2 regions of the Pontimonas salivibrio genome follow, and region 2 is predicted to be linked to the other one. Evidence: predicted binding sites of a transcription regulator. Region 2 holds the regulator's gene; the other holds the start of a gene.
What was found. The regulator LexA, encoded in region 2, represses DNA repair genes until DNA is damaged. The targets are predictions, from matches to a motif close to TCGAACANNTGTTCGA.

Region 1 (19,083 bases), 160 kb from region 2:
CAAAGAATGACGGGAGGTTGTCTGCGTATGCTGAAGGGGTGTCAGAACATCACGAAATCGTTTTTCGCTCCGATGTCACCGTGGAGCTTGTCCGCCATCAGGCCTCCGACGCCGATGTGATCTTTGCTGCCCGGGTATCCACCCAGGGCGAGCAAACCCTTGAAGGGGCTGCCGCCGGTGAACAAGCCACCGAACGTGATCGTGGGCTGATCAACTACCTGATGCGCGATCGACACGGTTCGCCCTTCGAGCACAACTCGCTCACCTTCTACGTGCAAGCACCCATCTTTGTCTTTCGCGAATTCATGCGACACCGTATTGCCAGCTACAACGAAGAATCTGGTCGCTACCGGGAACTGCGTCCCGTGTTTTATGTTCCCGGTCCTGAGCGCAAACTCGTCCAGGTGGGAAAACCTGGCGCCTACGAATTTGAAGACGGCACGAGTGAACAACACCAGATGGCCGTCGACGAAATCAAAGCCGCCTGCACCGCAGGCTACGAGGCGTATACCCGCATGCTCGATGCGGGTATCGCCCGGGAAGTCGCCAGAGTGTCACTGCCCGTCTCGCTGTATTCGTCCATGTACGTGACCATGAATGCGCGCTCGCTGATGAACTTTCTAAGCCTCCGCACCACACGTGAAGGCACACATTTCCCGTCCTTCCCGCAGCGAGAAATCGAAATGGTTGCCGAAAAGATGGAAGCCTTCTGGGAGCCCCTCATGCCGATGACGGCTGAAACGTTCAATGCGAACGGACGCGTTGCGCCGTAGGTTCATAGCGACGATCTATTCGGCGCGGGTGGAGGAAATGGGAAGCAGTCCGCTTCGCTGGGCCTGAACCACCGCGTCGAGCCGGTTGCGTGCCCCAAGCGCGTGCATGAGAAACGTGACTTCGAGCTTGGCCAACGAGGCACTAATCGAGAGTTTTCTGCCGATTTCGGTATTGGACTTTCCGTCAGCGACCAGCTGAAGAACCTCGTACTGCCGGGGGGAGAAAAAGGATTCGGCATCCCCACTGAAACGACGCACTCCTCCGGCGCTCTCTGTGAGAGGAAGGCCCCCTAAGAAAAATTGGGTGCTGTGTTTGATTAACTCAAAGGCTCCTGGGCTGATGGAGAGGGCTGCAGTGAGGTCGAGGGCAATCACACCTAAATAGGGCGAGTCGATTCCCACTAAGTGTCGTGTTCCACTAGGCGAAGGCTCGAGGGGTATGTGCTGAGAGCCCTCCCGGAGAGCGGCGAGGTAGGAGGTGCCGAACGCTGAGGGGTCACCTCCGAGGGAGTCTGAGATGTCGTGAGTACTTCCAAAGCCCCCCAGGTAGATCCATTGGGCTCGCTCGGTGACACGCAGGACAGCGGCACCGCTCGCGGGAGGCTGGCCGAACACTTTGATCACGAGATGGGCGCAGTAGCGCTCGAGGGCTTGGTCTGCTGAGTGTGCTGTGCCGGACCCTGACCGCGGCCACTCGAGAATGCCGGAGTCGATGAGCGCTTCGGCATCGACCCTCTGCGTCATGGGGGCAGTCCTTTACGTCTGTTGCGGTGGTCCCTGGCTGGAGTGTTCCGCAGGACACTGTGTGGCTGAACGTAACCGCTTGAGGCGACGTTTCTTCAGATAATGCGCGGGCTTCTGCATGCTTTACCCGGTCAATCTGGTTTTTACCCGCTTTCCTCAGTGATTGGGGCGCCGAGCGGCCTCGGTAGACCCCGCAGCGTGCGCAGCATCCTGTGGACGACACCGACGCAAGGGCCGGGTAGCCTGGAGGCTGTGAGTATTCGAGAAAACCCCTTCGGTCAGGTCCTCGTCGCGATGGTGACTCCCATGAACGCCGAAGGCGAAGTGGATTGGCCATCAACCGAAGCGTTGATGGCGGGGCTTGTCGACCAGGGCGTTGACGGCATTGTGGTGACCGGCACCACTGGTGAAACCTCCACCTTGACGGATAAAGAAAAACTGCAACTGGTCACCGTGGGCAAGCAGGTCGCTGCCGGTCGGGCCAAGATCATTACCGGTGGTGGTTCCAACGAAACCGCTCACGCCATCGAGCTCTATAAGGCATCGGAAAAAGCGGGCGCCGATGGGGTCATGGTGGTCACCCCGTATTACAACAAGCCCACCCAGGCGGGCATTCTCACCCACTTCCGTCTGATTGCCGACGCCACTGACCTACCCGTCATCCTCTATGACATCCCGGGCCGAACCGGTGTGCCCATCAATTACGAAACGATTCTTCGTGCGGCAAAACACCCCAACATCCTTGCCGTGAAGGACGCCAAGGGCGATCTGATGGAAGTCAGCCGGGTGTTAAACGAAACCGACCTGATGTATTTCGCCGGCGATGACGGCAATGCCCTTCCCACCCTCTCCATTGGGGGAGTGGGCATGATCAGTGTCACCGCAAACATCGCCCCTGAGCCCTACCGGATCATGGTGGACGCGGTAAACCGCGGCAGCCTGCCGGAGGCCACAGAGGCCCACAAGCTTCTGGAGCCCCTCGTCCGGGCCACGATGACCCACGTACCTGGCACGGTGGCCACCAAATACATCCTCCACGGCCTGGGTCACATCACGTCACCGCGGGTGCGACTGCCCCTGGTGGGTCCAGAAGACGACCAGGCGGCCATTATCGAAGCCGACATCGATGAAGTATCCGGTGTCCCAGGAGTCGACTTTTCTAACTTCCGTCCCGACCGCAACGCGGCCGCCGGCGGCGCACTGCCCAAAGTGGCAGGCACCACCCGCTAAATATTGAAGGAGCCCACGGTGGCCCAACCTCTGCTCGATCCCCCCGCACTAAATTCCGAAACACTTCGCATTATTCCGCTGGGCGGAATTGGTGAAGTGGGGCGGAATATGACCGTCTTTGAACTGGGTGGAAAACTCCTCGTCGTCGACGCGGGGGTGTTGTTCCCTGAAGAAACCCAACCCGGGGTGGATTTGATCCTCCCGGATTTTGCTCCCATTAGGGACCGCATAGACGACATTGAAGCCATCGTGTTGACCCACGGACACGAAGACCACATTGGTGCCGTGCCTTACCTGTTGAAAATCCGGGACGATATTCCCCTGGTCGGCTCAACACTCACCATGGCGCTCATTGAAGCGAAACTCAAAGAACACCGCATCACCCCCTACACACTGACCGTGTCAGAGGGCACAAGGGAAAAGCTTGGCCCCTTCGATGTGGAATTTTTGGCGGTGAACCACTCCATCCCAGATGCTCTGGCCCTGTTTATTCGCACTACTGCAGGAACCGTGTTGCACACGGGAGATTTCAAAATGGACCAGTTGCCATTGGATGGTCGCCTGACCGACCTGCGCGGTTTTGCCCGGGTCGGCGAAGAAGGGGTGGACCTGCTGATGGCCGACTCCACCAACGCCGACATTCCAGGCTTCACCCCCGCGGAGCGGGGGATTGGTCCCGTATTGGAACAAGTGGTCCACCACGCAAAGCGCCGGGTGATTGTGGCGAGCTTCTCCTCCCACGTCCACCGCGTGCAGCAGGTGATTGATTCCGCGGTGGCAAACGGCCGCCGGGTGGCCCTCGTGGGTCGATCCATGGTGCGCAATATGGGTATTGCCAAAGAGTTGGGCTTCCTTCGGGTACCAGAAGGCGCTCTCATTGACGCCAAAAAGGCACCCGATATGCCAGACGACAAAATCGTCTACATGACTACCGGCTCGCAGGGCGAGCCGATGGCGGGACTTTCCCGGATGGCCAACCGTGAACACCCCACCATCGCCATCGGCGAAGGCGACACCGTGATTCTTGCGTCATCGCTGATCCCCGGAAACGAAAATGCTGTCTACCGGGTGATTAATGGGCTGATTGACCTCGGCGCTCAGGTGATCCACAAAGGAAATGCCAAAGTCCACGTCTCCGGCCACGCCGCAGCCGGAGAGTTGCTTTACGTCTACAACCTTGTCCAACCCCGACATGTGATGCCCATCCACGGTGAAGCAAGGCACCTTCGGGCGAATGCCGAAGTCGCCGTCGACTCCGGTGTGCCGAGAGACAACGTGATGATTTGTGAAAACGGGTCCGTGGTGGACCTCGTGGAGGGTCGTGCGAAGCAGACCGGCCAAATCGACATCGGCTTTGTTTACGTGGATGGCTCGACCGTGGGAGAAATCACTGACGCCGATTTGAAAGACCGACGCATTTTGGCCGAAGAGGGTTTCATCTCCATCTTCCTCGCCATCGACGCTCAAACCGGAAAGATCATTGTCGGACCAGAAATTCACGCCCGGGGCTTCGCCCCGGACGATTCCGTTTTTGACGATGTCCGCCCCGCGATCTTGAAAGCCCTCGAGGAAGCCGCCGGTCAGGGCACCAGAGACCCACACGGGTTTAGCCAAGTAGTCCGCCGGGTGGTCGGCCGCTGGGTGAACACCCAACATCGCAGGCGGCCCATGATTGTGCCGATCGTGATCGAGGCATAAGGGCAATATTTAGCGTTGGGTCGATAGGGCGCGCTTTGGCCCAGTCGCGTGTCCTCCGGGGTCAGAGAGCCCCACGGGATTAGCCTGAAATCCATGGCCACAAAGGGCACGACCGCGCGTGTGCAGGGAACAACGGGGCGCACGCCCCGCAGTCGACCCCGCGTACCCGATACTGAGCTGCCGAAGACCAGACGGATTGTGAGAAACCCTCAATCCACACCGCCCGTTCCGGTGACCACGCCTTACGAATCGGGGTTTTCTAAAGCCTGGCGCGTTGTCTCCCAAGCCACAGGCTCCGTGTTTCGACTCTTCCCGCTCGAGCCTGTCCACCCGGATGACCGCCGTGACAGTGTGCCCTTCGCATTGTTTGTATTGGCGACGGGTGGGATTGTCATCGAATGGTTTAACTACGGAGTGGGTTGGGCGACTACCTTCTCGCTGTACACCTTCGCCGGCTTCTTTGGTCGTTTATCGTTCGCGCTTCCCTTCATCCTGTTACTACTGGCTATATGGCTGTTTCGACACCCCACCAAAGCAGCAGCCAATGCCCGGATCGGCATTGGCCTGACGCTCTTCATGGTGGCAGTGGCCGGCATCAGCCACTTGGAAGCAGGACGCCCTGTTGTGGGCGAGGCAAGCCTGGAGACCCTTGGCCAAGCTGGGGGAGTCTTGGGTTTCGGTGTTGCCGAAGCGTTGGTGTTTCTCGGTGCCGGGTCACTCTGGATTGCCTGGCCCGTCTTAGTGGTGGTGATTGCCGGATCCTTGTTGGTGCTCACCAAAACCCCACCGGCTCAGATTGGCTCGCGGTTAATCGAGGCCTATGCCTACCTCTTTGGCCAACACCCCGACGAAATCGCCGCCTCCTGGCAGGATCGAAAGAGCGCCTGGGCCGAGGCCCGGGCCAGTAAACGAGACCTCGTTGCCCAGCGAAACGAACAGCAGGCCGGATCGGATCTGGTCGGTGAGGCCGACGTCGAATACGTCGATATCGACGACCTGGCAGAAACGATGCCGGTTGATCACGACTCAAATATCCCGTGGTGGCGCCGTGGTCGACAGCAAGAAAACACTGATCCAGACGGTGAATCAGGTGGTGCTGCGACCGGCCCAGCAGCAGATGGTGCGGATCACGCCTCGCCGGTGGGCAACACCGGCGTCTGGGATGCGCTCAGTGCCGCCGAAGACGCAGTCTCTGGTCAACAAGACGGCGACCAGGTTGCCGTCGGTTTAGAAGCAGACGACGAACCGGCTCTCGTGCCGGGCAGCGCGGCTCCGAAGCCTCCCGCCAGGCCCTACACCCTACCCCCGATGGCGCTACTCAAAGCCGGCTCTATTGCGAAATCGCGCAGTAGCGTGAACGACCAAGTGGTCGCGTCACTGACCCAAGTATTTGAACAGTTCGGTGTGAATGCCACGGTGGTGGGCTTCACCAGGGGCCCCAGTGTCACTCGCTATGAAGTGCAGTTGGGTACCGGGGTGAAAGTCGAACAGGTCACCCGCCTAGAAAAGAACATTTCCTACGCGGTTGCCAGCAACGAAGTGACCATTCTGTCGCCGATTCCCGGCAAATCGGCAATCGGTGTGGAAATACCTAACACCGACCGCGACATTGTCACCCTCGGTGACGTGTTGCGCTCCAGTGTGGCCGAGAATGAAACCCACCCCTTGGTGATGGGACTCGGTAAAGACGTCGAAGGTGGTTTTGTTGCCGCCAACCTTCAAAAAATGCCCCACCTGTTGGTGGCCGGTGCCACCGGGTCTGGAAAATCGAGCTTCATCAACTCGATGATTACCTCCGTGTTGATGCGGGCCACCCCCGACCAGGTGCGGATGATTCTGGTCGACCCCAAACGGGTGGAACTCTCCGCCTACCAGGGTGTTCCACACCTCATCACCCCAATTATTACCAACCCCAAACGGGCTGCTGAAGCGCTCTCCTGGGTGGTCACCGAAATGGACCAGCGCTATGACGACCTCGCCAGTTTTGGTTTCAAGCACATTGACGAGTTCAACCAGGCCGTCATCGACGGCACCATCGAACTACCCCCTGGTCTGAACCGCACCCTCGAGCCCTACCCTTACCTGCTCGTGGTGGTCGATGAGCTGTCCGATTTGATGATGGTCGCCCCCCGCGATGTGGAAGATTCGATTGTGCGCATCACCCAACTCGCCAGAGCATCTGGAATCCACTTGGTGCTCGCCACCCAGCGACCAAGCGTCGACGTGGTGACCGGTCTGATTAAAGCCAACATCCCCTCACGTCTGGGTTTTGCCGTCTCGTCCATGACCGACTCCCGAGTAATCCTCGACCAACCGGGCGCGGAGCGCCTGATCGGTCAAGGCGACGCCCTGTTTATTCCCCAGGGCGCCAATAAGTCCACCCGCGTCCAGGGCGCCTGGGTGGACTTGGATGAAATCCACCAAGTGGTCTCCCACGTGAAGCGCCAAGCAGAACCCGAATACCGCCACGACGTTCAAGCACAGGCCGTCGATAAGGCCAAACCAGACGCCGACATTGGTGACGATTTAGATGTGCTGTTGCAAGCCTGCGAACTGGTGGTAAACACCCAATTTGGTTCCACTTCCATGCTTCAGCGCAAACTACGTGTCGGTTTTGCGAAGGCCGGGCGCCTCATGGACCTGCTGGAATCCAGAGACATTGTCGGGCCCTCCGAAGGGTCAAAAGCCCGTGAAGTGTTGGTCGCGATCGAACAGCTTCCCGCGGCTTTGGCCCGTCTGCGCGGTGAGCAGGTGGCGGCCCCCGCCCCCACACCTGCCCCAGCTCCAGAGGAACAACTCACGATTGAGTTAGACCCCGCCGACATTCCCACACCACCAGAGGGCATGAGCCCTCCACCAGGTATCGAGGGAAGCCCTGACAGTGGCGACGCTGGTGGTGGTGGCGGCGAGCAGGCGCACTCTGACATTGCTCGGCCGAAGCCTGCCAGTGCCCACCAAGCTCACGATGCGGGCGAGTTTGACCCCACTCGTGCCGAGTACGATGGTGAGGATGCAAACGAGTCGGAGCGTTTCTAAGCTCTTTTCTGGCTCACCCGCGATGTCACCGGTCAGTCTTCGGGAGGTGTGTGATGGCCGATAAGACCGCCTCACCACACACCGGCTCCGGTGCCAAAGGCACTGCCCGCTTCCGCGGGCGTGTGGTGTCCGCAGGCGATGGCCCGGTTAGTGCCGGCAACCTGGCGAACATCATCACCGTGATCCGCATAGGTTTTGCCCCCCTCGTGCTGTGGTGGTTACTGCTCGATGACGGCCAGTGGGGTGTCTGGCGGTGGGCAGCTGCCGCCGTGTTTATTCTGGCCATTTCCAGCGACGGTATTGATGGGGCCTTAGCCAGGCGTCGAAACCTGGTGACCAGTTCCGGCATTCTCCTTGACCCGGTTGCCGATAAAGCCCTCACCGGTGTGGCGTTTGTGGGTTTAGCGCTTCTGGCGGAGTTGCCCTGGTGGGTCGTCATCGTGGTCTTGGGTCGTGAACTGGGGATTACCGTGTTTCGACTGGTGGTGGCCAACACCAGAATCATTCCCGCCTCGAGAGGTGGCAAAGCAAAAACAGTGTCCCAGGCGGTCGCCTTGACTTCTTGGCTGGCCCCCACCTGGCTCCTCTTTGGCGACTGGGTGTTCGTGTTGAACGACGTGCTGATGATCATCGCCGTGGCACTCACCGTAGTAACAGGTCTTGACTACCTCATCCGCGCATTGCGCGGAGATCGGCTGACCGGTGTCGATCCGGAGGTTGATCCTGGCGCTGATTCCTCTCGGGCAGATACCGCCTAATCGGGTGAACCAGGTGGGTAACGACACTCTTCCTCAGCAAGGCGACGCCGCTTTGGTGGTGGAGCTGCTTCGCACCCGCGGTGAGATGGTGGCGTGTGCGGAATCACTCACCGGGGGTGACCTGTGCTCGGCCCTGGTGGCTATACCGGGGGCATCCGCTGTCATGTTGGGTGGTGTCGTTGCCTACAGCAACACGGTGAAACACCACCTGTTGGGTGTGGATGAAGAAACACTGGCCACTACCGGTGCCGCGACGGCGGAAGTCGCCGTGGCCATGGCCAGGGGAGTGCAGAGTTCTTTGAGGGGTGACGCTACTGGCTCTGGCTCTGGCTCTGGCTCTGGCGTGTGGGGGGTGTCGACTACCGGAGTGGCAGGACCCGATCCGGATCCCATTTCCGGTGCACCTGCCGGTTTGGTGTTTATTGCGGTGGTGAGCCCCGATGGGAGAGTCTGGGAAGAAAAGTTGGGCCTTGTGGGCTCTAGAGCCCAGGTGCGCGAAGCCACTGTGTCTTTTGGGCTAGGGCTACTACAACGCGCCCTGCAGGCTTCGCCTGAAGCGCCTCCTGGAAGAACCAATACTCGGGAATAAAATGTGGCGGAGTGTCGTTATCTTCAGTAGCTACACAGAATGGTCACAGGGTTTTACCCGAGTGATGGCAAGGAAAACTGGTTAGAGTGTGGTTCACGGTTTAAGAAGGAGGTGTTCCCCGTGGTGTTGATGAGACACGAAATTGGTGATGTGTTGCGTGACTACCGTCTGCAGCGTGGTAAAACCCTGCGCCAAGTAGCGGGGCGAGCAAACGTTGCTCTGGGCTACCTCAGTGAAATCGAGCGCGGCCAGAAAGAGGCCAGCAGCGAAGTTCTTCAATCGATCGCTGAAGCGCTCGAATCGCCGCTGTCAGAAATTTTGATTGAAGTCGGCGAGAGACTCTCCATGTTTGAAGAGCTCACCCCCGTCTCCAACGTTCCAGACACCCTGCCCGACGAGCTTTACCGCGACCTCGGTCCCGTGGGTGCCAGCCAGCGCTAGAGCATCACTGCTCACCGTGCGACAGCGACGCTCAATACTGTGACGCGAAGCGAATTCGATCGTGCCGTAGCCGATGAGTTTGGTGTCACCGGTGGGCGCACCCTGGTGCGCGATCTGGTGATGCGCGCCCTGGGCGGTGTGACCGCCCAGGAGGCACTTTCTCGCGGAGATGCCCCCGCCGTGGTCTGGAAAGCACTGTGTGACGAAATGGATGTCGCTGGTCCGAGGCGCTACGGGGTGGGTATTGCAAAACCGCCAGAGGGTGCGCCGGCCTAAAAAGTCCTCGCCGTGTAGAGCTTTGTGGCGTGGTCGTGAAAGTGTCGGCTGCCAGGTCTCGAACGCCGGCTTATCGACACCGTTATCGACACGCCGCAGAGCGGCTGTTCGAATATTCGTTCGAATGGCACTAGCCTCGTCCCCAGGGCGTGATGGCCTGTCGTTTCCCACAGAAGTGGGCCAGGACCGACAAGTGTCGGTGGTGGCCGGCTACCGTGGGGCCGCTTCTGTCACACCCCAACGCCTTGTCGAGAGACCAAGGGCCTTACGGGGCCACGCGGAGGACGACAGCCGATAGGCAGCCACCCACAATGAGCGAGGAGTAAGTCATCATGACCCAAAATTCCGACCGCGAGAAGGCGCTAGACGCCGCTCTTGCACAGATTGACCGCCAGTTTGGAAAAGGCTCGGTGATGCGCCTGGGTTCGGAAGAACGCGCACCCGTTGCTGTCATCCCCACCGGTTCCATTGCCTTAGACGTTGCGCTCGGAGTGGGAGGTCTGCCCCGAGGTCGCATCACCGAGATTTATGGACCGGAATCGTCGGGTAAAACAACCCTGACGCTCCACGCCATCGCCAACGCCCAAGCCCAAGGCGGTATTGCCGCCTTCATCGACGCGGAACACGCGCTCGACCCCGAATACGCCAAAAGCCTCGGTGTGAACATCGACGAATTGCTGGTCAGCCAACCGGACACCGGTGAACAGGCCCTCGAAATTGCGGACATGTTGGTGCGCTCCGGCTCAGTCGACCTCGTCGTGATCGACTCGGTCGCTGCGCTTGTACCTCGCGCTGAAATTGAAGGCGAAATGGGCGACACCCACGTGGGTCTGCAGGCTAGGTTGATGAGCCAAGCGCTTCGTAAACTGACCGGTGGTCTGAATTCCACCGGCACCACGATGATTTTCATCAACCAGTTGCGGGAAAAAATTGGTGTCTTCTTTGGAAGCCCGGAGACCACTTCAGGCGGTAAAGCTCTCAAGTTCTACGCCTCAGTGCGCCTCGACATCCGACGCATCGAAACCCTGAAAGAGGGTTCCGATGCGGTCGGTAACCGCACTCGGGTCAAGGTGGTCAAAAACAAGATGGCGCCGCCGTTTAAGCAAGCCGAATTCGACATCATCTACGGAATCGGTATTTCCCGAGAGGGAAGCCTCATCGACTTCGGTGTCGAGCACAACCTGGTGCGCAAGTCCGGTGCCTGGTTTACCTACGAGGGTGACCAGTTGGGTCAGGGTAAAGAAAATGCCCGACGCTACCTGCTGGAACACCCCGAGATCGCCAACGAAATCGAACGCCGCATTCTCGAGCAGCTCGGTATCGCCCAAATTAAGGGCGAGAACGTGGCCGAAGCAGATGGCGTGGAAGCCGTTGTGGAGTCGCTAGAAGAAAAACGCGCTGAGAAGAGCGCGTAAGGCTTCCCCAGCCAGCTCTTATGACTACTTCATCGCAAGACAGCCCAAGCAAAGAGGGCACTGCAGGGGAGGGTGTGGCGGAAGTCATCGCCTTCCCCCGCAGTGCCACAGCACCCGTGACTGAATCGGACAGCGGCTCCCCAGAGGGTACGAACGACGCTCAGCCCCCACAGCATGAACAACCGGGGGTGCAACCCGAGTCGAGCGAACCTGTCCCGCTGTGGCCGGGGCAGGTCATTGACCTGCAACAGGCGCGCGCCATGGCGGGGTTACCCTTCGTTAGCGAGGGAGCTCCTAGCGGTGTGGAGGAGAGCGCGTCCGAGGAGGATGGCTCCCATGGCTCCGATGGCGCTGTGGACGATTCGGCATTCGCGACTGCTCGTCAGATTGCTCTTCGCAGTTTGGCTGCCAGGGCACGATCCGAAGCTGAGCTTCGACAGAAGCTCGCCGATCGTGGGGTGGAGCGCTGGGCGATTGACGAGGTAATCGCCGGTTTGCAAGATAAGCACCTGATCGATGATGCGCAGCTAGCCCACGACCTCGCACAAGGTTTGAGCGAGTCGAAAAAGATGGGCCCTGTCGGAATCAAACAGGCTCTGGTGAAAAGGCGTATTCCCCGAGGAATTATCGACCAGGTAGTCGGTGGTCTCGATGAGGTGAGCGACGACACACTCGAAGAGTTGGCACGCTCAAGGATGCGGGTACTTCGCGGCCTTGATCGCCAGGTTCAGGTACGTCGACTGGTGGGGTTCCTTGCCCGCCGTGGGTATCAAGGGCCCGAGGTCTACCGCGTGGTGGGCATGGTCGTCGATGAGCCAGAGGGCGGACCTGACATCGAACCGGATAGTGGTTCGACTCGCGGTGTGAGGTTTTCCCCCTCACCCGACTCCGCGAGTGCATGGGTCACCCCACTGGGCCGCCGTTAGGCCACCGGGTTTTAGACTGTCAGGGTGAGTGCACACACCCAGACCCTGAGCGAGGCCGAAGTCCAGTCCGACGCGCCGAATCTGTTTGGGTCTGGCCGTAGTTACGAAGTGCGGACCTTTGGGTGTCAGATGAACGTTCACGACTCTGAACGTATGGCGGGTTCCCTGGAAGCGGCAGGTTTTCACGAAGCAGCTGCCGGTGAAGAAGCCGACGTCATTGTGATTAACACCTGCGCGGTTCGAGAAAATGCCGACAACAAGCTTTATGGAACACTCGGCCACCTTGCCGAAAAAAAGCGCGAAAAGCCGGGAATGCAGATCGCCGTCGGCGGCTGCTTGGCTCAAAAGGATCAGTCCGGGATTGTGGAGCGGGCTCCCTGGGTCGACGTGGTCTTTGGTACCCACAACATGGGTTCTCTTCCCACGCTCCTCGAGCGCTCCAGGCACAACCAGCAGGCCGAGGTCGAAATCCTCGAAGCGTTGGAAGTGTTCCCCTCCACACTGCCGACCAAACGAGAGAGCACCTACTCCGGTTGGGTCAGTATTTCGGTGGGGTGTAACAACACCTGCACATTTTGTATTGTGCCCAGCCTGCGCGGTAAAGAAAAAGACCGTCGGCCGGGAGATATCCTGCGCGAAGTCGAAGCCTTGGTCGACGACGGTGCGCTCGAAGTCACGCTGTTGGGCCAAAACGTCAACACTTACGGTGTCGAATTTGGCGACCGCGGGGCTTTTGGAAAACTCCTGCGAGCGGCAGGCGACATTGAGGGCCTTGAACGCATTCGCTTCACCAGCCCGCACCCGGCGGCATTCACCGATGACGTGATTGATGCGATGGCGGAAACCCCCTCGGTCATGCCACAGCTTCATATGCCGCTGCAGTCTGGCTCTGACTCCATCCTGAAAGCCATGCGGCGCAGTTACCGCAGTGAAAAATTCCTCGGCATTCTCGATCGCGTGCGAGAAAAAATTCCCCACGCAGCCATCACCACCGACATCATCGTGGGGTTCCCGGGGGAGACCGAACAAGACTTTGAAGACACTCTCGAAGTAGTGAGAAAAGCGCGCTTCGCCAGCGCGTACACCTTTCAGTATTCGATACGACCAGGAACCCCGGCCGCGACAATGCCCGACCAGGTTCCCAAAGAAATCGTGCAGGAGCGCTTTGAGCGCCTAGTGGCACTCCAAGACGATATGTCCTGGCAAGAAAACAAGCGACAGCTGGGGCGTGATGTGGAAGTGCTGATCGCTACGGGTGAGGGTCGAAAAAATGAGGACACCCACCGAGTGTCCGGCCGGGCCCAAGACGGCCGATTGGTTCACGTCGGATTAGCTGAAGGGCAAGAGCCCCCTCGACCGGGCGATGTGATGAATGCCACCGTGAGCGATGCCCGGCCATTTTTCCTCATTGCCGACCCGCAAAGCCCTGAAGGCTTCCCGGTGAGACGCACCCGGGCGGGGGATGCCTACGACCGCGCCCAGGCCGAATCGTGTGGTGCCCCCACACCAGCTTCCGCGGCATCGGGTCCCGTGTCGCTGGGTCTGCCCATCCGGTTAAGAGACCAGTAGGCCGGTGGCCGCTTCCTCACCGGTCGACCAGGCTTCAGCGCACATGATGGCTAGCCCGACAATGTGGGCACTGGTAGGACCCACAGGAACGGGTAAGACCGCCACGGCAATCGCTGTCGCAAAGGCGGCGACACAGCGCGGTCTGAGCGTGGAAATTGTGAGCGCTGATGCGATGCAGCTCTATCGGGGCATGGATATTGGCACCGCGAAGGCCAGCCCGACAGAACGGGCACAGGTACCCCATCACCTCCTCGACACCTGGGAGCCTTCCGCTGAAGCCAGCGTCGAGGACTACCAACGAATGGCCAGGGAGGCTATTGTCGACGCGCAGGCCAGGGGAGTGGTGCCTCTACTGGTGGGAGGCTCTGGTCTTTATGTTTCCTCGGTGATTTACGATTTTCGCTTCCCAGGCCACGACCCACAGATTCGAGACCGACTGGAGGCCCAACTCGAGAACAAGGGGTTGGTGTCCCTGGTGGCGCTACTGCGCGAAAAGGACCCCCAGGTGGCAGACGCCGTTGATGTGCACAATCCCCGTCGGGTTGTTCGTGCCCTAGAGATTATGGAACTCACTGGGGAGCCACCCAGTGCGAGCCTTGCGGCAAGAGGGTCCTGGTGGTTCCAACCCTGCAGGGTAGTGGGCCTTGCCGGCCCCTGGGAATGGCTTGATGCTCGCATTAACCAGCGGGTGGAACAGATGTGGCAGCGGGGACTCGTCGACGAGGTGCGCACACTGCGAGAGGCCGGGTTGGGAAAGACGGCAGCTCAAGCCATTGGCTACCGAGAAGTGATTGATCATCTGGATGGTGAAACATCCGAGCCTGAGGCGAAAGAGCAGGTTTCTCAGCACACCAGACGGTATGCCAGGAAACAAATGTCGTGGTTTCGACGAGATGAGAATATTCACTGGATCAACGCCAGCGGCGACTCGGTGGAAACGGAAGTTGCCGACTATTTTTTACAGCCCGCCAGTCAGAGAGGCCGGGGGTAATTACCCCTGGCGCGATACATCGCGCTTTGCTTTGTAGGCTCGGGGTATGGCATCGACTCCCGCACAGACCCTCCCGGTGGAAAAAGCCCACGGAACAGGTAACGATTTTGTGGTCTTTGCTGACCCCGATGGCCTCTACGACTTGACCCCCGCACAGGTCCAAGCCCTTTGCGATCGACACCGCGGTGTCGGAGGGGATGGAATTCTCCGTGCAGCACGAACAGCTGACTCGCCCGAAGTGAAAGCACTGTTGGCAGAAGAGCGAGAGGCGACCTGGTTTATGGATTACCGAAATGCCGATGGGTCACTCGCGGAAATGTGTGGAAACGGCATTCGGGTGTTTGTGGACTTTCTTGTTCGACACGACTTAGTTGCTCTCACATCCGGCCAAACGCTGCCTATTGCCACCAGGGGCGGTGTGCGAGACGTCACCGTGTCGAACAGCGGTCACTACCAAGTCGACTTGGGCCGTTGGCAGCTGGTAGACACTGAGACACTCGTGCACGTACCCGGTCTGGATGTGCCTCGCCCGGCCCTTCGACTCTCGGTCCCGAACCCCCACGCGGTGGTGATTGTGGCGAGCAACGACGAGCTGGACGCACTCGATTTGTCGGCCTTACCTGACGTGCGCCCGGTTCCCGAAGACGGGGTGAACGTCGAGTTTGTGGTGCCTCAAGATCCCCTCATTACTGACGGTGTCGGTCACATTCGCATGCGGGTATATGAGCGTGGTGTGGGAGAAACACTCTCCTGTGGAACCGGAGCAGCTGCCGCCGCTCTCGCTGCGCGCCATTTTGTGGGCGATGCTGCGCCTCACCACTGGCGCGTGGATGTCCCCGGGGGGCAACTTTCGGTGCGAATGTTCCCCACAGAAGAGGGCGAACATGTGGCCCTTTCAGGGCCCGCTGTGCACGTGTTTGCCACTGAAGTGCAGGTCTAACTACCCTCACGCTTTACGCCGGGCGACGTCTCCGGTTCAGGACCCTGTGGGGGTGACGTGGAGAATCCAGAAACCTTTATCGCGGGCCGCGCGAATGCCGTGAAACGCCCCATCGTGTTCAGTGTTAATCCAGCGCAACAGCGTTTCCGCGCCAAGGCTTTTGGAAACCACAAGCCAGGCCTGGCCCTCGGGTGCCAGTCGGTGAAGCCACGTGCGAAGCAACTCGTGGAGTGCTTTTTTCCCAATGCGAATAGGGGGGTTGGACCAAATGGTGTCGATGGGGGCAGTGTCAGGAGTACGAGCCTCCCACTGGTCGGGGGTGAAGGCCTCAATGTTGTCCAGGCCGAGCTTCGCGGCGTTTGCCGCACAGGCTTCTAATGCTCTGGTATTGACATCGACGGCATACACGGTGGCGTCAGGGACCATAGTGGCCATGGTGACTGCGAGTGGCCCCCAGCCACATCCCACATCGACCAGGGTGTTACCCGTCGGCGTGGGAACGTGTCGAAGCAGTGCTGCAGTGCCCCGGTCGAGCCCCTCTGGCGAGAAGGTGCCGGAAAGGGTCTGTAGTTCCACCCTGCGCCCGGCCAGTTCTAAAGCCACGCTCCGCTCATGGCGGGCCGAGTCGGGGTCTTCAGAGAAGTAATGCTCGGTCGCCACAGGGTTAAGACTACTTCTGCTGATTGCTCACTTCCCGTAGCGATACCTCCAAGGTTTGTCTAAGCCACCGCCAAGGGTTCAGTAATACCCTTGGCTCATGACGACAATGACTCCCGCCCCTGAAATGTCTTTCGGTCAGGCGATCCAGACCGTGTTTCGCAAATACGCGGAATTTTCCGGGCGTGCATCACGGTCCGAGTTTTGGTGGTTCACGCTTTTCAGCTTTCTGGTCTCTTCCGGAACCAGCGCGATTTTTGGTGGTCTCGGTGTTGCCTGGTTCTTTGCCGTCATCGTGCCCTCGCTGGCGGTCGGAGTGCGCCGCCTGCGTGACGCTGGCCTGAGCTGGGCCTGGCTGTTTTTCCTCCTGCTGCCGTTTGTGGGCTTGATCGTGTTGGCTGTCCTCTTTGCCCAACCAGCGAAGCTTCCGCATAACGTGGTTACTGATGTGCCACCGGGCAGAGTTCCCCCCACCACGTCGGTTTAGCCGTGCCTTGTGGCCGGTGTGGGGGCTGCACCGTGGGTGATGGTGTTTGCGTGGAGGTGTCTGGTGTTCGGGCACCGTTATCGATTTGGCCCGTGGGGCGCTGGACTAGTGCGCCAGTGGGGTAATTCGCACTGTGCGAAAGGCCTGCAACTCGGGTCTAAGGACTCCAATGATGCCAAGGCCTTTTTGGGTGAGGTGGAAGATCGCGTTTTGCCGGTAACTCCTGGCGAGATCGACGGTGAACTCCCGCATCAAGTCAGAATTGTCCGCGGCAGCCATTACGGCAAAGCCGGGTTCGACGTGGTCGGAGTCCAGGGCGTATCCGGGGCAAGCTCTCGTGATCAGCCCTGAGTGGTCTAATTCGTGGGCAAGACTCGCCGTGGCGGCTGCATTTTCTTCGGGTGTGAACTCTCCCGAAGATTCGGGGTTTTCGGCGGTCAGGATGAACGCTTCCGTGTGGGGCGCCAAAATACTGGAGGCGTCGTCACCGTCGAACGCCGTCGGGGTGATCCTCCAGGTCTTTCCTTTCGCATCCGCCAGCTCCAGCGCGGTGGCGAAATACAACTCTTCAAGGGCACTGTCGTTCATCTGCTTAGAGTAATCGGCGACAGCCGCACTGTGTCGAAAAGTGTCTGCCAGGAGCCCGGAGTAAAGGCTTCATCGCTTGTGTTTGTTACACGGTAACTCTGCGGTGAGGTTCGCGGCATCCTCAAACCAGGGATAGAAGCCCACGCTCTCAAGCTCCTTTTCCAGATCGGCCTTAGCCTGCTCCAGGTCGGCTAAAGGGATAAACCCGGTGACCTCCTCGGCACTGTGTGGATCGGCACTGTGTGGATCGGTGTCGGTGCCGGTATAGATAGAGCCAGCCTGCCCACTGTTGTTGGCCGGAACTGTGGCGCGGAGCCCTTCGAAGCGCCAACACAACGGCTCTGGGGTGATGGGATGCTCCAGGCGCACAATGTCGGTTTCTCGAAGCGACCAGAAGTCGCGGGGTAGGGCCCAGCGCTCCACGTGGAGGGCCCAGGGGAATAGCCGGTCAAATGATTCACACACGGCTCCTGGTCCACCAGGGTGGGCACCTTCTAGTAACGCGCGGTCTTCTGCGAGCAGGGTGACCAGCTCTGGGTATTGGGGCTCTCGCACAATGTGCAGGAATCGTCCTGCTAACAGATACAGACTCATCTCATCCCTCCGGCCAAGGAGCCCACGAGAGGTGGGCTGTTTTTTGAGTTAATCTCACGCTAAACACGACCACTGACATGCCGTCTTGGTCAGAACGCTGACACGGGACGGGAGGCAGGGGACAGGGGTGGCGCACTGTCAGACTGGGGGTTGGGCTAGGAGTGTGACAAGGGTTCCCTTGATAAGGAGTGAGATGGCCGCGAAAAACCAGGCACAAATGTTTAGTGAGCTCACGCTGTCACGGCGCAGTACGAGGGATTTTCTGGATACGCCGGTCGCGCCTGAGCTTATTGACGAAATCCTCCAGGAGGCTCTGAGTGCCCCCAGCTGGTCAAACACGCGCCCCTACCGGGTCGCGGTGGCGACCGGCGAAGTGAAGGAGCGCATTTCGCACACACTGTTGGATCGCTTCGATGACATCATGCGCACCAGGAGTCCGAAGCTTGGCACCCGAATCAAGGGGGGCCTCAGTGCGCTGAGCCTCCTCCGCAGTGATTTTCGAATACCCATTAAGTACCCGGATGATTTGCGTGTGCGCCAAGTGGCTCTGGGTAAAGCGCTCTTTTCGCACCTTGGTGTCGAGCGTGGGGATATCGATGCCAGAAATGAGCAAATCCGGAACAACATGCGCTTTTTTGGTGCGCCGGTAGGGCTGTTTTTCTTTGCCCGCAAAGGGATGGGGGTGTACTCCCCGCTCGATGTCGGCCATTTCATGCAAACGCTGATGCTCTCGGCGAAAGCCCGTGGGCTCGACACCTGCGCACAAGGCTTTCTGGCGTTCTGGTCGGGTCCCATTCGTGACGAGTTTGAGGTGCCAGAGGGTTACAAACTCTTGTGTGGAATGTCGCTGGGTTATGCGGCCCACAGCCACACCAACGAGTTTGTCCCACCAGTGACCAAGGTTCAAGACATCGCACTGCCACTCTCCCAAAAGTAGACACGGGGAGAGGGCACGCTTCGGCCCTCAGTAACCTGAGTGGCCCCAGGGGTTTTTGGGGTTCACAGCGCGACGGTGTGGAAGCGGAAGTACCTGATGTGTGGCAGTGGTCTGGGTGCCAGGTTCAGACACAACGTTTGTGTGCAGCAACATCATGGGAGTGAGGTTTTCCGTGGGGCGGACTTATCTCGGGCAAAAAGCGCATGCTCGGCATCAGTAAGTCCCACCTGTCGGCCGATCGCCAGTAGTGCCTCCCCCTCATCGATACCGCCCTCTGAAGTTGTTGCCGATTGGATCATTGCCCTCACTTCGGCCTCCGCACTTCGATCGTTGAGTGCCGCACGCACTTTGAGTAAGCGATAGACATCGTCGGGAATGTTGCGAATGGTCATTGTGGCCACGGTGGGACCTCCTGGACTCGGGGACGGGTCCAG
Region 2 (10,159 bases):
TGTTCTTGCCACTTTGGTAGAGGCATACGAAGCCAAGCACCACCCGATTAGCCCACCCGATCCTGTCGAAGCTATCCGTTTTCGGATGGAACAAAGTGGTCTAGCCGTCAGCGACCTCGCCCCACTTATCGGCAGTACCAGCCGCGTCTACGAAGTCCTCAACAAAAAACGCCCGTTAAGCATCCGGATGATTCGCAACTTGCACCGGGAGCTGGGAATACCGGCAGAAGCACTGATTGCCTGATCGCAGCCACCCTCGAACGGCGGGAACAACCGCGTTGTTGCATTCGCCAACACAAAGTGTGGTCCCGGGTGCAAAGAAAGCCCAGAAGAAGGGCCGATACTCTGGGGGAACGTCTGAAGGAGAGCAATGAGCGACGAATTAGAAGAAGCACTGTTGGATGCCGAGCGCGACATCGGCGATGTGCCGGCGGTGGAACTGATTCAAACAGTGTGTGTTCACCTGCTCTCTGCGGCAGCCGTCAAATGTGGCCTGTCGGACAATCCCAAAGAAGAAATTGACCTAGCCGAGGCGAGAAAGATCATCACCGCTTTGGCCGGCTTGATCACCGCCGCGGCACCAGAAATTGGTGACCACCACGCGCGAGTGTTACGAGACGGCCTGCGCAGCGTGCAATTGGCTTTCCGCGAAGCGTCCACCTACCCGGATGCTCCCGGCCAGGGCCCCGGCGAGAAATACACCGGTCCGGTCAACTAACCACTTGGTTTCACACCTGCCAGACGGCCCCCATAATCCTCGCGCTACTGCCGTCCAGCCCGAACAATGCGCGACACGACAACCAGGTTTTCTGACCTAGAGGGCAATAATTTCCAGGCGCATGCCGTCAACTCTCTGGTTTAACACCACTTCCCCACCCCACGCGCTCGACCATTGGCTGTGGAGTTGGGCAAGTTCCGCGTGATTCAAACCCGGCTCTAAACCCACCTCGACGATGAGGTCAGCCCCCGGTGCTGGCGGCTCACCCCAGCCGCTTCGCACGGAAAGCAGGATCCCTTTACTGCCTAACCCCCGAACAATGGCGTCGAGCACTTCGGGGTCTTCCCACGGCGGCGTGTAGGGCTGTGAGGCCACTAATGCGACCAAAGCCCCTCGGCGAAGAACACACTCGGTGGAAGTGGTCGGGTTGATGACCAACCGGGTGAGGCCTTCTTCTAGAGCCCAGGCGGCAGCGCGGAGCGCTTCCACCGGCTGTGGTCTCGCCTCTGACCGCCAATTCGCCATCGATTCCACATCAGAAAACATGAGGCCCACTGGCTGGCCGTCAGGACCTTCGACGGTAACAATCGAGAGCTCTTGTGTTTTTTCCACCACACGCCCCTCAGGAGTGTGGCCAAAATCTCCGGCTTCGGCAATGAGTGGCACGAGCACACGGCTGTCTCGAAGAGATTCGACTACTTCTGACTGCGCAGCCCCGGAGGGGTCTCTGGACCAACGATCGAGCGCTTCGGCTACACGCTCCGGCGCGCTGCCATCATCGCCCGCGAAGGGGTGTGGCCGAAATTCTCGGCCATCAAAGGGGATTCCTGCTGAGTCAGCGGCCTGCAACGTCGAGCGCTTCGGTCAACGTGAAGGCACCGGCGTAGAGGGCTTTACCCAAAATGGCTCCCTCAAGACCCAGCGGCACCAATTCGCGTAACTCGGCGATGTCATCGAGGCTGGAAATACCTCCCGAGGCAATCACCGAGTGGTCGGTGTTTTCTAATACTTGGCGAAGCAGCTCCACGTTGGGTCCACGCATGGTGCCATCCTTGGTCACATCTGTCACCACGAAACGTGCGCAGCCGCAGTCGTTTAGTCGCTCGAGCACATCAAAAAGGTTGCCGCCTTCTTGTGTCCATCCCCTGGCGGCGAGGGTTTCGCCGCGCACATCCAACCCCACCGCGATGGCATCGCCGTATTCGGCGATGACGTGGGCGGTCCATTCAGGGTTTTCTAGGGCTGCTGTACCGAGGTTTACTCGCACGGCACCGGTGGAGAGGGCGTCTTCTAACGACTCGTCGTCACGGATTCCGCCGGAGAGTTCGACGTTGAGTTTCTTCCCTACCGCTTTCACGACCTTTTTGATGGTGCCGCGGTTGGATCCGCGACCAAACGCGGCATCGAGGTCGACCAGGTGGATCCATTCGGCTCCCAGGCGGGCCCACTCTTCCGCGGCGGCGACAGCGTCGCCGTAGGCGGTTTCTGTGCCTGCTTCCCCTTGGGTGAGTCGGACGGCTTTGCCGTCAGCGACATCAACGGCGGGCAGAAGGACCAACTTGGGGGTAGAAGAAACGGCCATAGTGTGCGGATTTTTCCCTCAGTGTCGCGTCGGAAAGCGTTCAGAGTGTTCAGATGCAGCAACCGGGCCCATTTCTTCCCTTAGGGGCACAGGCCGGACTGACCCACCTACTATAGGCGCCCGAGCCAGTTGGTCAAGAGCTGGATTCCCGCATCGCCCGATTTTTCGGGGTGAAACTGTGTGGCACTGAGTGGGCCGTTTTCTACTGCGGCCACGAACCGTTGGCCGTGTTCGCTCCAACTCACCTTCGGGGCCACAAATTGTGGGCCGGGTTCAAGACTCCACTGGGTCACGCCGTAGGAGTGCACAAAGTAGAAACGCTCGTGCTCGACACCGGCAAAAAGGTCGCTGCCGCTCGCGGCATCCACGGTATTCCAGCCCATGTGCGGCAGCCGCGGAGCATCAAGTTTTTCGACTACACCGGGCCACTGCGCAAGACCCGGGGTGTCCACACCGTGTTCCACCCCGCGGTCAAACATGATCTGCAATCCCACACAAATACCCAATACGGGCCGTCCGCCCGCGAGTCGGCGTTCGATGATTTCGCCGCCACGCTTTTTACCCAGTGCCTCCATTACAGAGGCGAAAGCCCCCACTCCGGGGACCACTAAGCCGTCAGCATTCATGGCGTCTTCGCGATGGGCGCTGAGCGACACACTGGCGCCGGCCCGCTCGAGCGCTTTCACCGCAGAGTGGACATTTCCCGAGCCGTAGTCAAAGACGACGACGTGGGGTGTGGTTGCCACGACTAGAGCGCCCCTTTGGTGGAGGGAATACCCGTCACTTTGGTGTCGGGAGCAATCGCTTTGCGCAGAGCCCTGGCGAAGGCTTTAAATTCGGCCTCCGCGATGTGGTGGGGGTCTCGCCCCGCCAACACACTCACGTGCACGGTCAACATGGCGTGCATGGTGATGGCTTCGAAGACGTGGCGCACCAGAGAACCGGTGAAGTGACCCCCGATGTGGTGGTGTTCGAACCCTTCTGGTTCACCGGTGTGCACCAAGTAGGGCCTTCCGGATACGTCAACGACCGCTCTGGCCAACGCCTCATCGAGCGGCACCAGGGCATCACCAAAGCGTGAAATGCCGGCTTTATCGCCGAGTGCTTCACGCAGTGCTTGACCAAAGACAATGGCCGTGTCTTCCACGGTGTGGTGGACATCAATGTCGGTATCCCCGTGGGATTCCACGGTGAGGTCGATCAATGAGTGCTTGGACAGTGCGGTCAACATGTGGTCGAAAAAGGGCACCGTGGTAGAAATACTGTTTTCCCCGGTGCCGTCCAGGTTCAGGCTCACACTGACGGTGGATTCACTGGTCTGGCGCTGGATGCTGGCGCTTCTAGTCATTTCTCCAGTCTAGCCAGCGCGTCAACATCGCTGAGAGCCTCAAGAAAAGCGCTGGTCTCCTCGGGTGTGCCCGCACTCACCCGAAGGGTGTGTTCGATTCCGACGTCTCGCACGAGAACCCCACGCTCGAGAAGGCCCCTGAAGGTGGCGTGAGGGTCTACCACTCCCCCGAAGAGGACAAAGTTCGCCAGCGATGGCCAGACGGTGTAGCCCATTTTGGTGAGTTCCGTCACAAGGCGGTCTCGTTGCTCTCGAATTTGCTCGACGGTAGCGAGCATGGTGCTGTGGTGCGCTAGGGCAGCGGTGGCGGCTGCTTGGGTGAGGGCGGAGAGGTGATAGGGCAGTCGCACCAGTCGGAGCGCGTCGTTTACGGCTGGATCAGCAATCAGGTACCCAAGCCGTGCCCCGGCAAAGGCGAAGGCTTTGCTCATCGTGCGAGAAATCATCAGCCGCGGCCGGCCTTCTAGTAACCGCAGGGCTGAGGGGTGATCATCCGGAGCGAATTCAATGTAGGCCTCATCGACGAGCACCATCGCATCACTCGCGTCGTAGGTGGCTTCGATGGTTTCCAGAGACACGCCCGTCCCGGTGGGGTTGTTGGGGCTACACAAAAACACCACGTCGGGTTGGTGCTCTTTTACGGCAGCCACTGCGGTGGCAGGAGAGATCTCAAAATCGGCGTCGCGGGCAGCAGTGACCCACTGGGTTCCGGTGGCCTCGGCGATGATGGGGTGCATCGAGTAGGTGGGCGGGAAGCCCAACACGCTTCGCCCCGGACCACCAAAAGCCTGCAGGACGTGTTGCAACACCTCGTTGGACCCGTTTGCCGCCCAGACTGACTCGGGGGTGACCGGCGCGCTGTGCCCTTTCGCACCGTCGTTCACATAGTCGGCTAGCGCCAGGCGCAAGGCGACAAATTCGCGGTCCGGGTAGCGATTGATGTTCTCCAGTGCCCCAGAAAGTGCCTCAAGGATGCTCGCTCGCACCTCGGCGGGAACACTGTGGGTGTTTTCGTTGACGTTTAGCGTGACGGGAACGTCAATCATGGGGGCACCGTAGGGAGATTTCCCTTGAAGGTCATCTCGGATGGGCAGGTCGGAAAGTTCCACAACCCCATCGTACGGGCCGCCAGCCCCGAGGTTGGGGGTTATCGCTGCAGCCTATAAGCCGGAGGGAATAATCAGCTGTTGACCCGGCTGAAGTCCTGTTGCTGTCAGACCGTTGGCACTCAGCAGACGATCAATGACCACGCGCGGGTCTTGTTCCGGTGCGATGTCCTCTGCGATGTCCCACAGCGACTCGCCGGCGAGAACCGTGTAGAGCTCAACGGTGCCGTCTTCCGCGCCTGCTTGAGCACCCGGGGTGGCAAAGAGCAAAGACATCACCAACACGGGCAGAGAAATCAGGCCCACGAGAACGAGGCGTCCGCGCCGGGTAATACGAAGCGGCGCGCTGGCAGTCGGGGCGGGGCTAGTCAGTGTGGTGAGGGACATGGTGTTCTCCTTGTCTGGCTGTTGAGTTCCGCTCCCGATCCTCGGCCGGGAGGATCGGGAGCGAATCTCTGTTTCGAATATATGTTCGAATGCTGACGCTGTCAACTACCGAACGCAGATAATTTCACCGGGGACCACTGACATTGGCGCGACACGTTCGAAAGAATGTTTCACAAAAGTGTTCGAAACGCGCTAACCTGGTGCTTATGTTGACCCCACAGCAGCAGCGCATCCAGGCCTTTATCGAGCACAGTCTCGACTCCAGGGGGGTTCCCCCGAGCATGAGAGAGATTTGTGAGAACACCGGCCTCACATCAACCTCGAGCGTGTCCCACCAGTTGGGCCAGCTTGAGCGCGCCGGTTACATCAGGCGCCACCCCGGCACGGCGCGAACCCTCGAGGTCCTCATTCGCCTGACCCCCGAAGCCGATGCGCCAGTCGCCCCCGTCAGTTCTTTGGAAGACAACATGGTGCCAATCCCCCTGGTGGGCCGCATCGCCGCCGGTGGTCCCATCACCGCCGAACAGCACGTGGAAGAAATCGTCAGCCTGCCCACCCAGTGGGTGGGCAGCGGCAACCTGTTCATGTTGACCGTGGTCGGAGATTCGATGATTGACGCCGCCATCTGCGATGGCGACCACGTGGTCATTCGGGAACAAAAGACTGCAGAAAATGGCGAGATTGTTGCTGCTCTCCTTGACGGCGAAGCCACAGTCAAGGTCTTTAAACAGCGAGATGGCCACACCTGGCTGTTGCCCCAAAACTCAGCCTATGAACCCATCTTGGGTGATGAAGCCACCATTCTGGGCAAGGTCGTCACCGTCCTGCGTAAGGTCGACTAGGGCCTTAGCGGCACGCTGTACTCGCGACACCCTGTTGGTGGGGACACCACGGGAGTAACCTGACCACCATGTCAGGTCGTGATCTTCTCCACTCCAGTGCACAACAGCTCGCGAGCGTCCGGTCGAGTCATCCTGATGGCGCACTCAGGGTGCTCTTACCAATCGCCAGTCTGCATTCAGGTGCAGGCGATGCCCCACTGGGTTCAGACATTTTGCGCGTCGAAGCGGCGGCATCGGGCATTCGAGCGGAACTAAACGCCGCCATTCCCGAAGTGGCGAGTTGGTGGACAACCCCCACCCTGTGGCTTGGACCGAGCGCGAACGCCTCAGGCGCCCACACCCCACCCGGTGAGGCCTATCTTTCGCTGGAGGGTTTCCACCAGGTGGTCTCGGACACCATCAGCTCACTTCTTGGTTGGGCCGATCAGGTCATCGTGGTCTCCACCGCCGATGACCGCGAAGCCCTAAGCCCCATCCTTCGCTCCCTGCGCACCGCCGGAGCACACGTAGTGTGGGTCGCGATTGAACACGGCCCTGAGGCAACCTTCCAGGCGGTGGACGCGTTGAGGTTTAGCGAACCAGGCGACGACGGCTACCTGGAAGCACACTCTGAGCAGTGAGGCCGCAGGCCTCAGCCATCACAGCAACGGACTAAGACCTTGTGCCCGACTCTGTGGCCGACTGTGTGGCCGACTGGGCTGGTGCCGTGGGAGTGCTGTCATTGTCCAGGACGAAATCTTCCAGCGCGGCAAGAGCTTTCTCGTCCAGCATGACCTCCATGCTGGTGCCTGACGTGTCGTAGGAGGTCGCCAGCACGTCCCCTGTGTCGTGGACGAGGGCGACCAGGTCACCGCGGTCATAAGGAATGAGCAGGTGGCGGTGCAGGGTCGGCCGCGGGAGCACGTCGGCGATTGCCGCTTGGAGGGCGTCAATTCCCTGACCTGTGGAGGCTGAGACAAACACTGCACCGGGTTCTAACCCGCGCAGTTCCACTTCGCGGTCAAAATCGATCCGGTCGGATTTATTGAACACGATAATTTCTGGAATATCCCTCGCCCCCACATCGATAATCACCTGCCTCACGGTGTGGATTTGGGCGGCAGGGTCGGGATGAGAACCATCGACAACGTGGACGATGACGTCGGCATCGGCCACCTCTTCCAGGGTGGATCGAAACGCTTCGACCAGTTGGTGGGGCAGGGAGCGAACAAAACCGACCGTGTCGCTCAGTGTGTAGGGCCTGCCATCGGGGGTCTGGGCTTTTCTCACCGTCGGATCGAGCGTGGCAAATAGGGCGTCTTGAACCATCACGCCGGCACCGGTGAGTTGATTGAGCAGTGAGGATTTACCGGCGTTGGTGTAACCCGCGATTGCGACCGAAGCGATATTGCTTCGCTCCCGGTTTTTACGCTTTCCCGCGCGCGCAGGAGCAAAACCGGCAATTTGGCTTCGAAGCCTCGCCATGCGCTGGTTGATGCGCCTGCGGTCTAGTTCAATTTTGGTTTCACCGGGACCACGTGAGCCCATTCCGGCTCCGGCGCCACCGACTTGACCACCAGCCTGGCGGCTCATCGACGCACCCCAACCACGAAGACGTGGCAACAGATACTGCAGCTGCGCAAGCTCCACTTGGGCTTTACCCTCACGGGTTTTTGCGTGTTGACTAAAAATGTCCAAAATGACCGCTGTGCGGTCAATCACTTTCACTCCCACCACGTCTTCTAGGGCACGGCGCTGGCTGGGAGCCAGTTCAGTATCGGCCACGACGGTGTCGGCGCGGACATCGGCGACCAGGTCGGCAAGCTCTCTGGCTTTTCCACTACCCAGGTAGGTGGCGGGGTCTGGTCGATCACGCTGTTGCAAGACACCGTCAATGACCGCTGCGCCAGCTGTTTCACACAGCAGCGCTAATTCGCGCAGCGAGTTTTCGGCATCAACGATGTCCCCGTGTCGATACACCCCCACCAACACGACGTTTTCTAGTCGAAGTTGGCGGTATTCCACCTCAGTAACGTCTTCGAGTTCGGTGGAAAGCCCTCCGACACGGCGCAGACCACTTCTGGCTTCCAGGTCCAGATCGCCGGTTGTGGGATCAGCGCTCGCGTTTGCTGTGCGAGGTCGGTCTCTTTCTTCGGCACCGAGCACAGCAGAGGCACTCACCGTGTCGGACTCACCGGCGGCATCATCCGCAATGTGGAATACGGTGGCGCGGGGCGCAGAGTCTGTCATTTCGGGCGCGCGGGAGAGAATTCGATCAATGGGGTCTACCCGCTTGGACGATTCACTCATGTGCCTACAGAGTACTGCGAGCGCACCGTCCGCTCTAGGGTCGTTCGCTGTGGGCGCGAGGATGTTTTCCACGCCTCGCCCGTGAGAAGCCACCTGGTCCAACCAGGGCGGCAGTAATGCCAAGCCCGAGAAGCACACCCACCCCCGTTCCAAGACTTAAGCCGACCAGTGTGCTTCCAAGCCCTAACGCAAGAACCGGTCCGGTGGGGGCAAGTTGTGGTGCGCTGGCAGGTGGGAGCGGCGAGGTGAGGACGGTGTCAACACCGTCGGAGTCCTCCGGCTCACGCTCACCTCCCCCGCTCCCACCTGGTTCACTGCCTCCGGAGTCGTGTCCGGAGGATTCTTCGGTGTCGTCTTCTGCGCGTTCCCTCTCGAGCAGGGTGGCGATGGCGAAGTTGCCGGCGTCGACACCAAGGGGCAGCCCACTGATAGCCCCGACCAGGGTGCTGGTTCCCGCTAAGTCGTTGGTGTAAAGAGACAGGCTGTTGTCGGTTTCTCGAGCGAGTAAATACACGGTGTCATCGGCGGTGTTATCTGCCGCCACGATGGTGACTCCGGCCATGTCGCCACTGGCGCTTTGTGCGAGGGTGAGCTCAGCCGTATCGGTATCAAGCTGGTAGAGCGCGTCAGCTCCTCCGGAAATAAACGCGTAAAGGGTGTCAGCTACCGAGACGAGGGCTGAAACGTACTGATTACCCCCCCCCCCCCCCGCTAGGTCGGTGGTGCCGATTTCGGCGTAAGCACCGTCGGTGATGGACAGTGTGGACAGGTGAGCACTCACACCATCGAGGTCTGGCACGTGAGCTAAATAAAAGGTGCCGTCTTCGGTGCGATCGAGGGCGTCAAGTACTTCGTCAGGTCCGTAGTCGGATTCGATCAGTGTCGATATTCCGGTGTCGTAGTCGATGGAGGCCAACACGTTGGCGTCCATCGACTGATTGACGGCATAAAGGGTGTTGGTGGTGGGGTCCGCTTCAAGGCCGGTGACGGTGTAGCCAAAAGTGTCACCGGAAATGGTGTCCACCGCGGTGGCCACGGCGGTGTCGATGTTGAGCGAGTAGACGACCCCGTCAGAGCCGATCATCACCGCAGAGTCGTCTTCTAATTCGCTGCCTGTGGCCCAGAGTGGTGGTGCCACCACGGTGCCGGCCACGGCGATTCCCGCAGCGAGTACAACCCCCAGAGTGAGTGGGAATCGGAAAGCGAAGAAGGGCCGCCCGGAATCAGGGCGACCCTGAGGAAGCTGTGCGCCACGGGCTTTACGGGAGGCGTTTTTGTGTGGTGGCCACACACCCTCAGGGTGTAGCCCATCTGTCGTGACTCGCCATCGGGTCAACATGGCGCACAGTTAAGTAGAGACTCGAAAAAAGTTCAAGACTTTTTTTCTTCGGTTTTTTCTTTTCTTCGGTTTTTTCCGATAAAGAAGCCGATCGCGAGACTTGGACCCGCCGAGGTTACCCGGGCACGCGGTTTTTTAGCCGGCGCGAGTGGGTCACATACCCTCACACACCCCGGCCCGGGTGTCAGAGGCCACTACTACACTGGTGAAAACCACGAGAAGACGTCTCGATTTGCCCTCCACAACCGCAGGCGCCCAGAAAGAAGGCCCCAGCATGCGAGTAGCGCAATACGACCGCTACGGTCCCCCAGACGTCATCACTCTCGTCCACGAACCAGACCCAGGTGATCCGGGCCCCGACGAGGTTTCGGTCCGCGTCATCGCCGCCGGTCTGAACCCCGCAGATAGCAAAATGCGTCGAGGACACACCCCGATCGTTGATTTACCGGCTCGCATTGGACGCGAATTTTCTGGCATCGCGATTGCTGTGGGCGAAAATGTCACCCACGTCGAAGTGGGCCAAGAAGTGCTGGGCACCGGACAAGGTG

Region 1: recA (recombinase RecA) is a predicted target of LexA. The motif match lies at 9,654-9,669, and genes of this name have one in related genera.

The regions. Positions count from the first base shown of each region.
Region 1 is NZ_CP026923.1:1,345,249-1,364,331, reverse strand. Features, by position in the region: gene thyX (FAD-dependent thymidylate synthase) at 39-773, shown strand; gene C3B54_RS06835 (LuxR C-terminal-related transcriptional regulator) at 789-1,517, opposite strand; gene dapA (4-hydroxy-tetrahydrodipicolinate synthase) at 1,770-2,747, shown strand; gene C3B54_RS06825 (ribonuclease J) at 2,766-4,445, shown strand; gene C3B54_RS06820 (FtsK/SpoIIIE family DNA translocase) at 4,539-7,481, shown strand; gene pgsA (CDP-diacylglycerol--glycerol-3-phosphate 3-phosphatidyltransferase) at 7,535-8,239, shown strand; gene C3B54_RS06810 (CinA family protein) at 8,244-8,828, shown strand; gene C3B54_RS06805 (helix-turn-helix domain-containing protein) at 8,949-9,269, shown strand; gene C3B54_RS06800 (DUF3046 domain-containing protein) at 9,309-9,545, shown strand; gene recA (recombinase RecA) at 9,878-10,960, shown strand; gene C3B54_RS06790 (regulatory protein RecX) at 10,981-11,886, shown strand; gene miaB (tRNA (N6-isopentenyl adenosine(37)-C2)-methylthiotransferase MiaB) at 11,932-13,455, shown strand; gene miaA (tRNA (adenosine(37)-N6)-dimethylallyltransferase MiaA) at 13,460-14,446, shown strand; gene dapF (diaminopimelate epimerase) at 14,493-15,386, shown strand; gene C3B54_RS06770 (class I SAM-dependent methyltransferase) at 15,423-16,046, opposite strand; gene C3B54_RS06765 (DUF805 domain-containing protein) at 16,144-16,530, shown strand; gene C3B54_RS06760 (DUF3293 domain-containing protein) at 16,636-17,118, opposite strand; gene C3B54_RS06755 (hypothetical protein) at 17,188-17,712, opposite strand; gene C3B54_RS06750 (nitroreductase) at 17,906-18,649, shown strand; gene C3B54_RS06745 (FitA-like ribbon-helix-helix domain-containing protein) at 18,802-19,041, opposite strand.
Region 2 is NZ_CP026923.1:1,187,988-1,198,146, forward strand. Features, by position in the region: gene C3B54_RS05965 (helix-turn-helix domain-containing protein) at 1-244, shown strand, start outside; gene C3B54_RS05970 (DUF1844 domain-containing protein) at 371-718, shown strand; gene C3B54_RS05975 (SseB family protein) at 815-1,567, opposite strand; gene priA (bifunctional 1-(5-phosphoribosyl)-5-((5-phosphoribosylamino)methylideneamino)imidazole-4-carboxamide isomerase/phosphoribosylanthranilate isomerase PriA) at 1,554-2,300, opposite strand; gene hisH (imidazole glycerol phosphate synthase subunit HisH) at 2,411-3,046, opposite strand; gene hisB (imidazoleglycerol-phosphate dehydratase HisB) at 3,049-3,648, opposite strand; gene C3B54_RS05995 (histidinol-phosphate transaminase) at 3,645-4,757, opposite strand; gene C3B54_RS06000 (LysM peptidoglycan-binding domain-containing protein) at 4,809-5,141, opposite strand; gene lexA (transcriptional repressor LexA) at 5,348-5,983, shown strand; gene C3B54_RS06010 (creatininase family protein) at 6,052-6,603, shown strand; gene hflX (GTPase HflX) at 6,635-8,272, opposite strand; gene C3B54_RS06020 (hypothetical protein) at 8,307-9,611, opposite strand; gene C3B54_RS06025 (NADP-dependent oxidoreductase) at 9,793-10,159, shown strand, end outside.